Regions from separate parts of the Caballeronia sp. NCF2 genome, predicted to be linked through region 3. Evidence: predicted binding sites of a transcription regulator. Region 3 holds the regulator's gene; each other region holds the start of a gene.
The links. The regulator FliA, encoded in region 3, starts transcription of late flagellar genes. The targets are predictions, from matches to a motif close to CTAAAGTTTNNNNNNNNNNNGCCGNTA.
Positions count from the first base shown of each region.

Region 1: the regulator FliA is predicted to act here: its motif matches at 1,249-1,275, upstream of NCS02_RS10290 (DUF4088 family protein).
Region 2: the regulator FliA is predicted to act here: its motif matches at 2,425-2,451, upstream of NCS02_RS01100 (flagellin).

Region 1 covers NZ_JALQDN010000021.1:17,701-22,252, forward strand. Annotated here, with positions in the region: gene NCS02_RS10275 (helix-turn-helix transcriptional regulator) at 1-37, shown strand, start outside; gene NCS02_RS10280 (AzlC family ABC transporter permease) at 175-876, shown strand; gene NCS02_RS10285 (AzlD domain-containing protein) at 873-1,196, shown strand; gene NCS02_RS10290 (DUF4088 family protein) at 1,360-2,124, shown strand; gene NCS02_RS10295 (ATP-dependent helicase) at 2,133-4,253, opposite strand; gene NCS02_RS10300 (hypothetical protein) at 4,404-4,552, opposite strand, start outside.
Region 2 covers NZ_JALQDN010000001.1:234,305-238,856, reverse strand. Annotated here, with positions in the region: gene NCS02_RS01120 (hypothetical protein) at 1-287, shown strand, start outside; gene NCS02_RS01115 (hypothetical protein) at 304-681, shown strand; gene rpsU (30S ribosomal protein S21) at 796-1,008, opposite strand; gene NCS02_RS01105 (aldo/keto reductase) at 1,358-2,308, opposite strand; gene NCS02_RS01100 (flagellin) at 2,552-3,712, shown strand; gene fliD (flagellar filament capping protein FliD) at 3,915-4,552, shown strand, end outside.
Region 3 covers NZ_JALQDN010000037.1:29,070-33,621, reverse strand. Annotated here, with positions in the region: gene flhF (flagellar biosynthesis GTPase FlhF) at 1-562, shown strand, start outside; gene NCS02_RS13920 (MinD/ParA family ATP-binding protein) at 555-1,472, shown strand; gene NCS02_RS13915 (RNA polymerase sigma factor FliA) at 1,491-2,222, shown strand; gene NCS02_RS13910 (GGDEF domain-containing protein) at 2,229-3,323, opposite strand; gene NCS02_RS13905 (Rieske 2Fe-2S domain-containing protein) at 3,536-4,525, shown strand.

The DNA.
Region 1 (4,552 bases), on a different contig from region 3:
GCGCACGTTCGGCGTGCCGCCCGGCCGCTGGCGCTAGGCGGTCCGGCCTCGGGAAAGCGCAAGAACGTACAAGCATTCTCATCGACGTTTTGCGTATCCTCGCTTCCATAGGAGGAAATCTTGAAAGCAACACCTTTGCGCGAATTCGCCGCCGGCGCACGCGACACCATCCCGATGATGATCGGCGCCGCGCCCTTCGGCGTGATCTTCGGCACGCTCGTCACCGCAAGTCCGCTCACGCTCTGGCACGGCCAGTTGATGTCGCTCGTCGTGTTCGCGGGCTCGGCGCAGTTCATCGCGGTCGGCCTGATCGCGTCGCACGCGAGCTTCGCCGTCATTCTGGCGACGACGCTCGTCGTCAATCTGCGTCATGTGCTCTATTCCGCGACGCTCGCGCCGTATGTCGCGCATCTGCCGCGCCGCTGGCGCTGGGCGCTCGCGGGCATGCTCACCGACGAAGTTTTCGCCGTCGCCTACGCGCACTATCAGAAGCGCGCGCCGGGGGAGATCGGGCCGCACTACTTCTTCGGCTCCGGCGTCGCGATGTATCTGAACTGGCAGTTGTGGACGCTCCTCGGCCTCCTGTTCGGCGCCGCGTTTCCCGGACTGAAATCGCTCGGGCTCGACTTCGCGATGGTCGCGACGTTCATCGCGATCATCGTGCCGCAGCTCGTCGCCGTGCGTTTCGTCGCGGCGGCGCTCGCATCGGGCGTGCTGTCGTTCGCGTGGCAAGGCTGGCCGTACAAGCTCGGCCTGCTCGCGGCGGTGTTCGTCGGCGTGGCCGTCGGCATGCTGCTCACGCTGATGGAAAACCGTCCGCAGGCGAAGGGCCACGCGAAACATCGTCTGAAGAACGCGAAGGAGCGCACGCAATGAACTACGTCACGCTGATCTTCGGCATGGCGGCCGTTACGTTCGCGATCCGCGCCGCCGTGTTCGTGCTGGGCGAACGCCTGCCCTTTCCGCCGATCGTCCGCACCGCGCTTTCGTTCGTGCCGGTGACGGTGCTCACCGCGATCATCGTGCCGATGACCGTCTCGCCGCACGGTAACGGCGCGGAAATCACCTGGCGCAATCCGCAGCTCGTGGCTGCGATCGTCGCGATCATCGTTTGCGCGTTCACGAAACGGCCGCTTTTGACGATTGCCGTGTCGCTCGCGGTGTTTTTCGCGTGGCAGTTCGCCGTGCTGCGCTAAACGTTTTCTCTCCATCAGCCGTTAAACGGCTTTCAAAGAGCATCGAAGAATCCTCAAGTTCCCGAAGCGCGCGCCGATAACAGAAACGAATGGACTCCGCCTGAGACGCGGCGCCGACAGCTTTTCCCGCCTTCGGGGATCGAAGGCGGAACCGGGAACCAACATGCGTCAAATCACCTTATCGTTACGCGACGAGACCATCGCTTCGCTGCAGCGCGATTTCGAAGCGTTCACGCGTCTGTCGCTGAAGCTGGATCCGCAATTCGTCACGCCTTCGTTCGAGGACTTCCTGCGCGCGAAGCTCCTGGACAACAACACGCCGCTCACCGAGCAGGCGGTGCAGCGCATGCTCACGCACGGCCAGTACGCGTGGGCGAAGCGCGCGCTCGACAAGGAGTTTCCGGACGTCGTCGAGATCCTGATCCGGCAGGCAGCCGAGCACGGCTTCGCGTTCGCGATCCGCGCGGACTGGACCGCCGAGGATCTCGTCAAGGCATCGCGCGCGTGGGCGACGGCGATCGTCACCGAAGCGGACGGCGACGTATCGCAAGTCGACATGCTCGCCTCGCAGATCAAATCGGCGGCGGCGGATATTCGCGAAGTCGAGGAAAAGATGCAGACGCCCGCATGGCGTCTCGCCGATTCGCTACGTCAGCGCGTGTATGAAACCAAGATTTCGGTGGAGACGAGCATCGGTTCGACCGCGCGCGAGAAGCTCGGCGAACTGCGCTGCCTGCTGCGGCTAGGCATCTTCTATGGCTCGATCCAGAAGCAGGAAGCGCAGCAAGTGCTGGAATATCTGCGCTCGCTGCGGCCCGAGCTTTTCGTCGAAGAGCCTTACGACGGCTACACACGCTTCGCAGCATGGCTGCGCAGCATCTTCTCGCCGTCGCCGCGCGCGCCGCGTGCATCGCGCGCGCAGCGCTGAGATTCAGGTCAGTCCCACATTCCCTTTAGGCGCGCCGCGATATCGATCTTCGCTTTCGCGGCCGCAGCCAGCCCCGCCGCCGTCGGCGCAGCGGGCGCGATGACGGGCGGCCACGCGGCCGCTTCGAAGTTCTGCATCAGATGCGGCGGAATGAAACGCGTGCGCTGCGCCCATACGTGACGGTCGCCGAGATGCGTCTGGTTGTACACGTAGAAGCGCTGCGGCGTGATGATGTGCAGGTCTTCCTTCGCGCGCGTCATCGCGACGTATAACAGCCGCCGTTCCTCGTCGAGTTCCTCGTCGCTGCCCGTGCCGAGATCGGACGGAATGCAGCCGTCGACGCCGTTCAGCACGAACACGTTGCGCCATTCCTGGCCCTTCGCCGAATGGATCGTCGAGAGAATCAGATAGTCTTCGTCGAGCAGCGGCACGCCGGATTCGTCGCTGGTCGCGTCGGGCGGATCGAGCGTCAGTTCGGTGAGAAAGCGCTCGCGCGTGGGATACGTCGCCGCGATGCTTTCCATCTGCAACACGTCGCCGATGCGGATCGCCGCGTCCTCGTGATTGCGTTCCAGATGCGGCTCGTACCAACGCCGGATCATTTCGAACTCGGCGGGCCAGCCGGAGTCGCGGCCGCAGAGCTTCGCCATCAGGCCGACGAAACGCGGCCAGTCCTCCGACGCGCGCGCGGGCGCCTGAAACGCGGCGATCGCATTCGACGCCACCGCGTCTGGCGCGCTCACGCTGTCGAGCAGGCGCCCGGCGATCGCCGGTCCGACGCCCGGCAACAACTGCGCGACGCGAAAGCCCGCGACGCGATCGCGCGGATTCTCGGCCCAGCGCAACACCGCGAGCACGTCCTTGACATGAACGGAATCGAGAAACTTCAGTCCGCCGAACTTCACGAACGGAATGTTCCGGCGCGTCAATTCGATTTCGAGCGCCGCGCTGTGATGCGCGGCACGAAACAGCACCGCCTGCGCCTTGAGCTTCATGCCGCCTTCGCGCGCTTCGAGCACTTTTTCGACGACATAGCGCGCCTGATCGGCTTCATCGGCGACGGCAACGACGCGCGGCTTTTGCGCCGATGCCTTGTCGGTCCACAGATTCTTCGTGTAGCGCTCGGTCGCGAGGCCGACCACCGCGTTCGACGCTTCGAGAATCGGCAAGGTCGAACGATAGTTGCGGTCGAGCGTGACGGTCGCGGCGGGCGGATCGAAGTGGCCGGGAAAATCGAGGATGTTGCGCACCGTCGCGCCGCGAAACGAGTAGATGGATTGCGCATCGTCGCCGACGACGGTAAGGCCGCGCCCGTCCGGTTTCATCGCGAGAAGAATGGATGCCTGCAGACGGTTCGTGTCCTGATATTCGTCGACGAGAACGTGATCGAAGCGGCTCGCGAGATCGGCGGCAATCGACGGCTCCGCCGCGAGATGCGACCAGTAGAGCAGCAGATCGTCGTAATCGAGCACGCTTTGCGCCTGTTTCGCGCTGACGTACGCGGCGAAGAGGCGCTTCAGGTCCGCTTCCCACTCGCGGCACCACGGATACGACTGATCGAGCACGGTCGCCAGGGACGCGCCGGTGTTGACGACGCGCGAGTAGATCGCGAAGCACGTCGATTTGGCGGGAAAGCGCTTTTCCTTCGACGACAAACCGAGCTCGTGCCGCACGAGGTTCATGAGATCGGCCGAATCCTCGCGATCGTTGATGGTGAACGACGGCGCGAGCCCGACGAGATCGGCGTAATCGCGCAACAGCCGCGCGCCGACGCTATGGAACGTGCCCGACCACGACAAACCCTGCGCGATTGCGCTTCTCGTGCCGAGCGCGTTCATTGCGATGCGCGACACCCGCCGCGTCATTTCGAGCGCCGCGCGGCGCGAAAACGTGAGCAGCAGGATGCGATGCGGATCCGCGCCTTTCACCAGCAGATGCGCGACGCGATGCGCGAGCGTGTTGGTCTTGCCCGATCCCGCGCCCGCGATGACGAGCAGCGGCCCGCCCGCGCGCCCCGGTTCGTCGACGCCGAATTCGACGGCCTGACGCTGCGCCTCGTTGAGCTTCGCGAGATAGTCGGCGACCTGTTTTGTGGTGGATTCGTCGGCGGTGTCGGGGAGCGTGAGCACGGGAGAAAAGGCGGCGGGAAATGAGTGACGCACACTGTATATCCATACAACCCGCACGCGCAAGCCTTTGGCTCGACAAGGGTTTTGGCCCCAAATGCAACGAGCCCGGCTCGCACGGAACCGGGCTCGCATCGCTGCAAAAGATTTGCGTCAGTCGGCCTTCTTCGCGTTCTTGAGCTTCGCTTCGGCGGCGGCTTCATTGGCGTCCGATTGCGCCTCGGTCTTTTTCTTGTCGGCCTTGGCTTGCGCGACGGCCGCCTTCTTGTCGGCCTTGCTCTGTTCCTTCGCGGCCCTTTGAT
Region 2 (4,552 bases), on a different contig from region 3:
GCTTCATCAAGCCGCGCGACTATGTCACCGCGATGGAAGGCGTGCCCATTCGCTTCATCGCGAAGCCGCCCGAGCAGCTGCCGGCGTACATGGATGTCGGCGTCGTGGCGCTGAAGCGGGCGCTGCTCCGTTCGCGCATCAACGTGTTCGATCCCAACACCGTCGAGCTGCTGTCGTGCCTGCAGAACGTGCATGACGTCTTCGGCAAATGGGAATGGCGCGAGCGTTTGACGTCGATCGCGCGTCAGTTCGGGTTGTCAGCCGAACTTCTTAAAACGGCCGCGTGATATTGCAGGTGCTGTGATGTTGAGCCCTATTACGATGTTGAGCCCGAAGGACATTTACGAGCGCGTCAGCGAGCACTTGCTGACGCAGCGCGCGGTCTCGGAAGACGACAACGGTTCGTGCAGGCTTCGCAGTCCGGAAGGCCGCAAGTGCGCGATCGGGTCGCTCGTGCGCGACGATGTGTACGAGCCGGAGCTGGAAGGCGTCGGCATTTCCTACTATCGGCATGCGCGGGACGGCGGTCTGCTGCGGGCGCTCTACGCATCGAACGTGAATGCCTACGATCCGAACATCATCGATCTGCTGATCGAGCTGGAGGAAGTTCACGACTACGCCGAAATCGAAGAGTGGCCGGCGTTGCTCGCGGCGCTTGGCAGGCGTCACGCGTTCGTCTGAACGCCCTCGCTAAAAAAGGCAATAGAAACGAAAACGGCGGTGCGCCCTTACGGGTCGCACCGCCGTTTTGCCGTTCGGCGCGAGGATCCGAAAACCCTCGCCCGAACAAGACGCTTAGTGCATCTTCTTCGGCAGCATCTGGCTGCGCAGGCGCTTGCGCAGGCGCGCGACAGCGGCGGCCTTCTTGCGCTTGCGCTCGGTGGTCGGCTTTTCGTACGACTGGCGCTCGCGCAGTTCGGCGATCAGGCCATTGCGCTCGATGGTGCGGCGGAAACGCCGAATCGCGACATCGAACGGCTCGTTTTCTTTGAGGACGATAGTGGTCATGTAAATCCTGGTTTGCTAAACGTATTTTCAAGCGCGCGACGACTGCGAGTTGCCGCGCCCCGGCACTCCGATCGTCCGCCGGACGTGAGAACGGCGCGACGGACACGAGCAAAGCGGCCACGGAGGCCGGAAAAGAGAGCGTTGAGATTCAGCCGCGGAAGCGGCAGGCGCTTTCGAAAGAACCACACGAAGGCGCGTTTCAGAGCCGTTCGCCGCTGTTGGTTGACGTTGTCATTTTCAGCGGCGAAGGCAGGAAATCGGGCACATTTCTCGATTCGGGCGCGATGTTACCAGAACACCGCGCCATTGCCAACTCCCGCGCGCCGGCCAACTCATTGATGCAACAGAACTATTTCTGCCACGCGCTGGCTTCGTCGAGCAGATGGATATCGTCGGCTGCGAGTTGCAGGCGCGTCGCGGCGGCCAAGCTCTCCAGTTGCGCGACCGACGTGGCGCTGGCGATCGGCGCCGTCACGCTCGGGCGCGCGATCATCCACGCGAGCGCGACCGTCGCGGGCGCCGTGTCGTTGCGTTTCGCGACTTCGTCGAGCGCGTCGAGAATCTCGAGGCCGCGCGGCGTCAGATACTTTTCGACGCGCGAGCCGCGCGCCTTGTGCTGCGTGTCCGCCTTCGACCGATATTTGCCCGACAGAAAGCCGCTCGCGAGCGCGTAATACGGCACGACGGCGATCTTGTGCTGTTCTGCCACCGGTTCGAGACCGGTCTCGTAGCCCCCGCGGTCGTAGAGGTTGTATTCGGGTTGCAGAATCTGATACGCCGGCAAGCCCGAATCCTTCGCGACTTTCAACGCCTCTTCTAGCCGCTCGCCCGTGTAGTTCGACGCGCCGATCACCCGCACCTTCCCCGCCTTGATGAGCGTCTGATACGCGTCGAGGGTTTCGTCGAGCGGCGTGGTTTCGTCGTCGTAATGGGAGAAATAGACGTCGATGTAATCGGTCTTGAGACGCCGCAGCGAATCGTCGACGGCCGCCGCGATGTTCGCCGCCGAGAGCCCGGCGCGCGTGGACAGCTTGCCGACTTTCGTCGCGAGCACGACCTGGTGGCGCTTGCCGCTTTCCCTGAACCACTTGCCGATGATCGTCTCCGATTCGCCGCCCTGATGCCCGTCGACCCAGGCGGAATAGACGTCGGCCGTATCGATGAAATTCAGGCCGTGGTCGACGAACGCGTCGAGGATCGAGAACGACGTGCGCTCGTTGGCAGTCCAGCCGAACACGTTGCCGCCGAAGACGAGCGGCGCAACTTTCAGTTCCGATGTGCCGATATTGCGTGTCTGCATGTGCGCTCCGAATGCGTCTAGAGGGACCAAAAAGCATACGCGCGAAATCGGCGCCTTGCCGGGCAAGGCTTCGCGGCCTCGCAACAGAATTCGTTACACAAATCGTTTGCGCGGGCCTTAAGTTTTTTTCGAGGGGCCCGATAACCACAAGTAGGCGGCCGGCTATCACCGAGCGCAGGACCGCCAGGCAACTTACTCGGTGCTTTAGCCAAAGCCAGATACAGTCTCCCAGGAGAGAACAAAATGATCGGTATCAACAGCAACATCAACTCGCTGGTTGCACAGCAGAACCTCAACGGCACGCAAAGCGCGCTGTCTTCGGCGATCACCCGCCTCTCGTCGGGCAAGCGCATCAACAGCGCTGCTGACGACGCAGCAGGTCTCGCGATCTCGAACCGGATGCAAACGCAGATCAACGGCCTGAACCAGGGCGTTTCGAATGCGAACGACGGTGTGTCGATTGCCCAGACGGCTTCGAGCGCGCTTTCGTCGATGACCTCCAGCCTGCAGCGTATCCGTACGCTGGCCGTGCAAGCCGCTAGCGGCTCGCTCTCGTCGAGCGACCAGGCTTCGTTGCAGAAGGAAGTTTCGCAGCAGATCGCCGAAGTGAACCGTATCGCTTCGCAAACGACGTACAACGGCCGCAACATTCTTGACGGTTCGGCTGGCAGCCTGAGCTTCCAGGTCGGCGCGAACGTCGGTCAGACGATCAATCTGGACCTGAGCCAAGACATGGGCGCGAACTCGCTCGGCGGCGGCATGGTGCAGAAGGGCAACACGCTCGGCACGTTCTCGAACCTGTCGCTGTCGTCGAGCGGCGCCTACGCCTCTTCCGGCGCGACGATCACCTCGATCAACGTGCTGTCGGACGGCAAGGGCGGCTTCTCGTTCACCGACCAGAACAACGTCGCGCTGAGCTCGACGGCCGTCACGGCCATCTTCGGCTCGGGCACCGCAGGCACGGGCACGGCTGCAGCACCGCACGAAAACACGCTGACGTTCAGCACGAGCATTGCCGGTTCGATGGGCGCATCCGTGAGCTCCGCGATCACCACCCTCAACGCGTCGATCAACAAGATCAACAAGCCGGACACGGTCGCGAACCTCGACATCAGCACCACGACGGGCGCCAACGTCGCGCTGGTCTCGATCGACAACGCACTGCAGACGCTGAACAACGTGCAGGCAACGCTGGGTGCAGCCCAGAACCGTCTGAGCGCAATCGCTTCGTCGCAGCAAGCCGAATCGACCGACCTGTCGTCGGCTCAGTCGCAGATCACCGACGCGAACTTCGCGCAGGAAACGGCGAACCTCAGCAAGGCTCAAGTGCTGCAACAGGCTGGTATCTCGGTGCTCGCGCAAGCGAACTCCCTGCCGCAGCAAGTTCTGAAGCTCCTCGGCTAAGCGGTACGCCAAGGTAGCACCCGACGCCGGATCTTCATCCCGAAGATCCGGCGTCGGGCCGTCCCGGCGACGAAACCACGTTTCGATCTCTTGCGTGTGCGCCCGCGTTCACGAGCGCACACGCAAGAGTTTGTTTCCCGCAACGAGCAGTTGACTGCGATCACGCGCAATCAGGCGACAGCGCGATACACGGAGTTACCCGATGTCCACGATCAGTACGGCCACCACGGCGGCGACCGCCGCGCAGACCCAGGCGTCCGCGAACGCGGCGCTTGCCGAAGCAGCGCAATCCATCATCAGCGGCGCGACGGGCAACTCGTCGATGGACGTCAACGCGCTCGTTACCGCGATGGTCAACGCGAAAACGGCCGGCCAGAGCGCATCGCTCGCCGCCGCGCAATCGAACGACAACACGAAGCTCTCGGCGATCGGCACGCTGTCGTCGGCGCTCTCGACGCTGCAAACCACGATGACGAGCCTGACCGACGGCTCGCTGATGTCGACCTTCACGACCAACGTGACGGGCACCGGCATCACCGCATCGGGCGCCGCCGGCGCCGTGGCGGGCAGCTACGACGTGACGGTCTCGCAGATAGCGAAGGCGCAATCGCTGACGTCGACCGGCTTCGCGACGGACGAAAAGCTCGGCACCGGCACGATGCAGATCAGCGTCGGCTCCAAGTCGATGTCGCTCAACATCACGAGCAGCAACAACACGCTTTCGGGCATCGCCGCCGCGATCAACAACGCGTCCGGCAATCCGGGCGTGAGCGCGACGATCGTGACCGGCACGGACGGCCAGCATCTGGTGCTCAACTCCACGACGACGGGCGCGTCGAA
Region 3 (4,552 bases):
CGAGCAACTGCGCATTTTCGGCAAGATTCTCGGTGTGTCGGTTCACGCGGTGAAAGACGGCGCGGACCTGCAACTCGCGCTTTCGGAACTCCGCAACAAACATATCGTGCTGATCGACACGATCGGCATGAGCCAGCGCGATCGCATGGTCTCGGATCAGATCGCGATGCTGTGCGGCGCGGGTCATCCGGTGCAGCGCATCCTGCTGCTCAACGCGACGAGCCACGGCGACACGCTCAACGAAGTCGTGCAGGCCTACAAGAGCGCGGCGGACCAGCCGCCGCTCGCGGGCTGCATCCTGACCAAGCTCGACGAAGCGACGAATCTCGGCGGCGTGCTCGATACGGTCATCCGCTACAAGCTGCCGGTGCATTACGTGTCGACCGGTCAGAAAGTGCCGGAGAACCTGTACGTCGCGACCAAGCGGTTTCTCATCAAGAGCGCGTTCTGCATCCCGCGCGACAACTCGCCCTTCGTGCCGCAAGACGAAGAAACGCCTGCGCTGCTGTCCGCGTTGTCCGCGCGCGCCACGACCGAACTGCATGAGGTGCACTTTGGATAAGTTCGTGCTCGACCAGGCGGAAGGCCTGCGACGGCTCCTTACGCGCGCCGGTTCGCGCGTGGTGGCGATCGCGGGCGGACCGGCGGGCATCGGATGCACGTCGGCGGTGGTGAATCTCGGCGCGGCGCTTTCCATCCACGGCAAGGACGTGCTCGTGATCGACGAGCACCGCAACGCGGGATCGGTGAGCCGTCTCGTGGGCACCGAAGACGCGGGCGCGCTCGCCTCGGTGATGTCGGGCCGGCGCATGCTCGGCGATGCCGTCGAGCGCACGCCGTTCGGCTTCTCGCTGATGGCCGCGCCGCGCGACGAACGCATCGTTCACGATGCCGCGCAATGCCGCGCGCTGCTCGACGGTCCGGCGGACATCGTGCTGATCGATGCGCAACTCGATCGCCACGGCGCGCTGTCGACGCTCGCGGCGCAGGCGCATGACTTTCTTATTGTGACGCGGGTAGCCGCGTCGGCGATCACCGAGGCGTATGCGTGCATGAAACGACTGCACTACGCCCATGCGATCGGCCAGTTCCGCGTGCTCGTCAATCACGTGCAGAACCCGGCCGACGCGGCGGTCGCGTTCGACAACCTGTCGGGCGTCGCGAGCCGGTATCTGGCCGTGTCGCTCGTGCAGGCGGGATATGTGTCCGAGGATGCGCGCGTCGCTCGGGCGATGGAACTCTCACGCTGTGCAGTCGAAGCGTTCCCGGCCACGGCCGCGGCGCGCGACTACCGCGCAATCGCGGCGGAGCTCCTGCACTGGCCGATGCGCCCCGCGCCTTATATGCGCGATGCGGGCGGCCAGGCCGACGCGCGAAATCCGGTTAGCGACTCTGTACAGGGCGCGCGGGAGGCGTCGCATCGTGCGGCTGCGCTTCACGACTTTGCATTGAGCAGCACGGCGTCGATGTGATCAAGATAGGTGACCAAGATGTATAACGCCCAAGGCAAACTCTCACAGTCGGAAGTGCTGACGAAATACGCACCGCTCGTTCGACGGCTGGGGCTTCAACTCGTCGCCAAGATGCCGGCGAGCGTCGATCTCGACGATCTCATTCAGGCCGGCATGATCGGCCTGCTGGACGCGGCGAGCCGCTACAAGGAAGATCAGGGCGCGCAGTTCGAAACATATGCGAGCCAGCGCATCCGCGGCGCGATGCTGGATGAGCTCCGCGCGAACGACTGGCTGCCGCGCAGCATGCGCAAGACGTCGCGCGAAGTGGAATCGGCGGTGCACAAGGTCGAGCAGAACCTCGGCCGCGCGGCGAGCGAGCAGGAAATCGCCGAGCACATGAAGATGCCGCTCGACGAATATCAGTCGATGCTTCAGGACTTGCACGGCAGCCAGCTGATCTATTACGAAGACTTCGATCGCTCCGCCGACGACGAGCCGTTCCTCGACCGCTATTGCGTCGATCGTTCGGATCCGCTGTCCGCGCTGCTCGACGACAGCCTTCGCGGCGCGCTGATCGAAGCCATCGACAAGCTGCCCGAGCGCGAGAAGCTCCTGATGAGCCTCTATTACGAACGCGGCCTGAACCTGCGCGAAATCGGCGCGGTGATGGAAGTGAGCGAGTCGCGCGTGTGTCAGTTGCACAGCCAAGCGGTCGCGCGTCTGCGCACGAAGCTGCGCGAGCAGGCGTGGACGAGCGTCGAGGCCTGACGTTCCCTAGCTGATCTCGAAGTCCCGCGTCTCGGCGAAGACCGTTTTCCCTTCGCCGAGACTTTTCGCGCGGTACATCGCGCGGTCGGCGGCGCGCAGCACGGCGGTCATGCCGGTTTGATGCGCGGACGCCGCGCTCGAAAGCAGGCATGCGCCGATGCTCGCCGATACCGACACCGGCCGCTCCTGCACCGACGTAATTTCGCCGAGCGCCGAATGGATGTTGTCGGCCACCGACAACACGGCGTCGCGGTCGCGCATCTGATGCGCGAGCACGACGAACTCGTCGCCGCCCAGACGCGCGATGGTGTCCGACTTGCGCATGCGCTTCGCGAGCGAGTCCGCGAAGGCTTGCAGCAGCAGATCGCCGACGGCGTGACCGTAGGTATCGTTCACTTCCTTGAAGCCGTCGAGATCGATCAGAAGGAGCGCGATGGCGTGATCGCCATTGGCTTCGGGCGCGTTCATCGCGCGATCGACGACTCTTTCCAGCGCGTACCGGTTCGACAGACCCGTGAGCGGATCGGTCGATGCCTGACGCGCTAGATCGCGATTCGCGTTGCCGAGCCGATCGACGAGCACGCTCAGATACACCGATGCGCCGAGTACGCTCAGCGCGAGCCCGATCGCGGCGGGAAGATTCTCGTGCCACCACGGCTGCCAGACGGCTATCGCCGTGACGATGATGAGCGCCGTCGCGCACGATACGGCGAGCGTGCGCTTGCCGTATCGGCATCCCGAACCGATCAGAAACCAGAACATCACCCAGAGAAGCGGCAGCGCCCTTGCGCCGCCCGCGGCGAGCGCGAGCCCGAGGATCGTCTGATCGGCGATGGTCGTGACGGTCAGGCGCGCAACAGAAGGCGCGCTCATGCGGCTGACGATCAGAAGCGTGATCGCCCCATAAGACACATAGAGCGCGACGAGGCGCGTGGTCAGGAAGGCATCGTGTGAAGGGCGGAGCCACGCGAAAACGCCGTAAGCCAGAAGAACCACCGCTCCCATCCAGACCCGCAGCGTGGCCTGCTCGCGTTCCGGATTCCGGTGTTCGGACCATGCGAAGGCATAAGTCCGGCGTGCCGGTTGATGCGCCTGCTCCATACTGAACCCCTGGATGGTGATTTCTTTCTTTTATCTTGCTGCCAAGTACTGCGGCCCCGTCGCATGGCATCGGCTGAATGGAGTGGTATCGAGTTGCACCGAGCGAGCGATCCGCTATTTTGCAACGTTTTGCGAAGACGCTGTGTTTCGTGTAAGAACAGCTTAAGAACGTCCATTTCTCATTCACGGCGATGCGCGACGAATCCATTTCTTTGGCTGCCGAATGGCTGCCCGTTTGCAATAGCGAAGACGTGCCGGAAGGCGGCGCGCGCGGATTCATCGTGGCCGATGAGCGGATCGTCGTGTGGCGGGACAGCATCGGCGCGGCGCATGCGTGGCGCGATTACTGTCCGCATCGGGGCGCGCAGTTGTCGCTCGGGCATGTGATGCGCGATCAGATCGTGTGTCCGTATCACGGCTGGAGTTACGACATCGAAGGACAGTGTTTGCGGATTCCGTCGAATCCTTCATTGCGTCCGTCGAAGCGCGCGTGCGCGACGACTTTCGTTTGCGAAGAGAAGTACGGCGTTATCTGGATGTGTTTCGGCGAGCCTGCGTATGCGCTCGATTTCTTTCCCGAAGCCGCGATTCCCGGTGGCCGGCGCATCAATCTCGCGCCGCAGACGGTGAGGTCGTCGGCGCCGCGCGTCGTGGAGAATTTTCTGGACATGGCGCATTTCTCGTTCGTGCATGCGGGGATTCTGGGCGAGGACACGCATACGGAAGTGCCCGATTACGAAGTCGTCGCGAGCGATGAAGGTCTGGAAGCGCGGCAATGCCGATACTGGCAACCGGCGGGAATGCCGTGGCAGGGCGGCGGCGCGATGATCGATTATGTGTATCGCGTGAAGCGGCCTTTGATCGCGAAGCTGACGAAGATGGCGTCGGGCGGGCAGGGCGCGCTGCATATCATGCTGGCGGCGTCGCCGGTGACGCAGACAGAGACGCGCGCGTGGCTCGTCTCGATTCACGAGGATGATTCGACGCATTCCGATCGCGAGTTATACGACTTCAATATGGAGATTTTGATGCAGGACACGCCGGTGGTGGAGTCGCAATGGCCGCAGCGCTTGCCGCTCGATCTCGATGCGGAGTTGCATCAGAAGTGCGATCGGATGGCGGTGGCTTATAGGAGGTGGTTGGCGGGGATGGGGTTTGGTTGGGGGACGACGACGGCGAATCGCGACGGCGGACTCGAGTAGTTTCGACTGCGACGGCTGTCGAGTGGA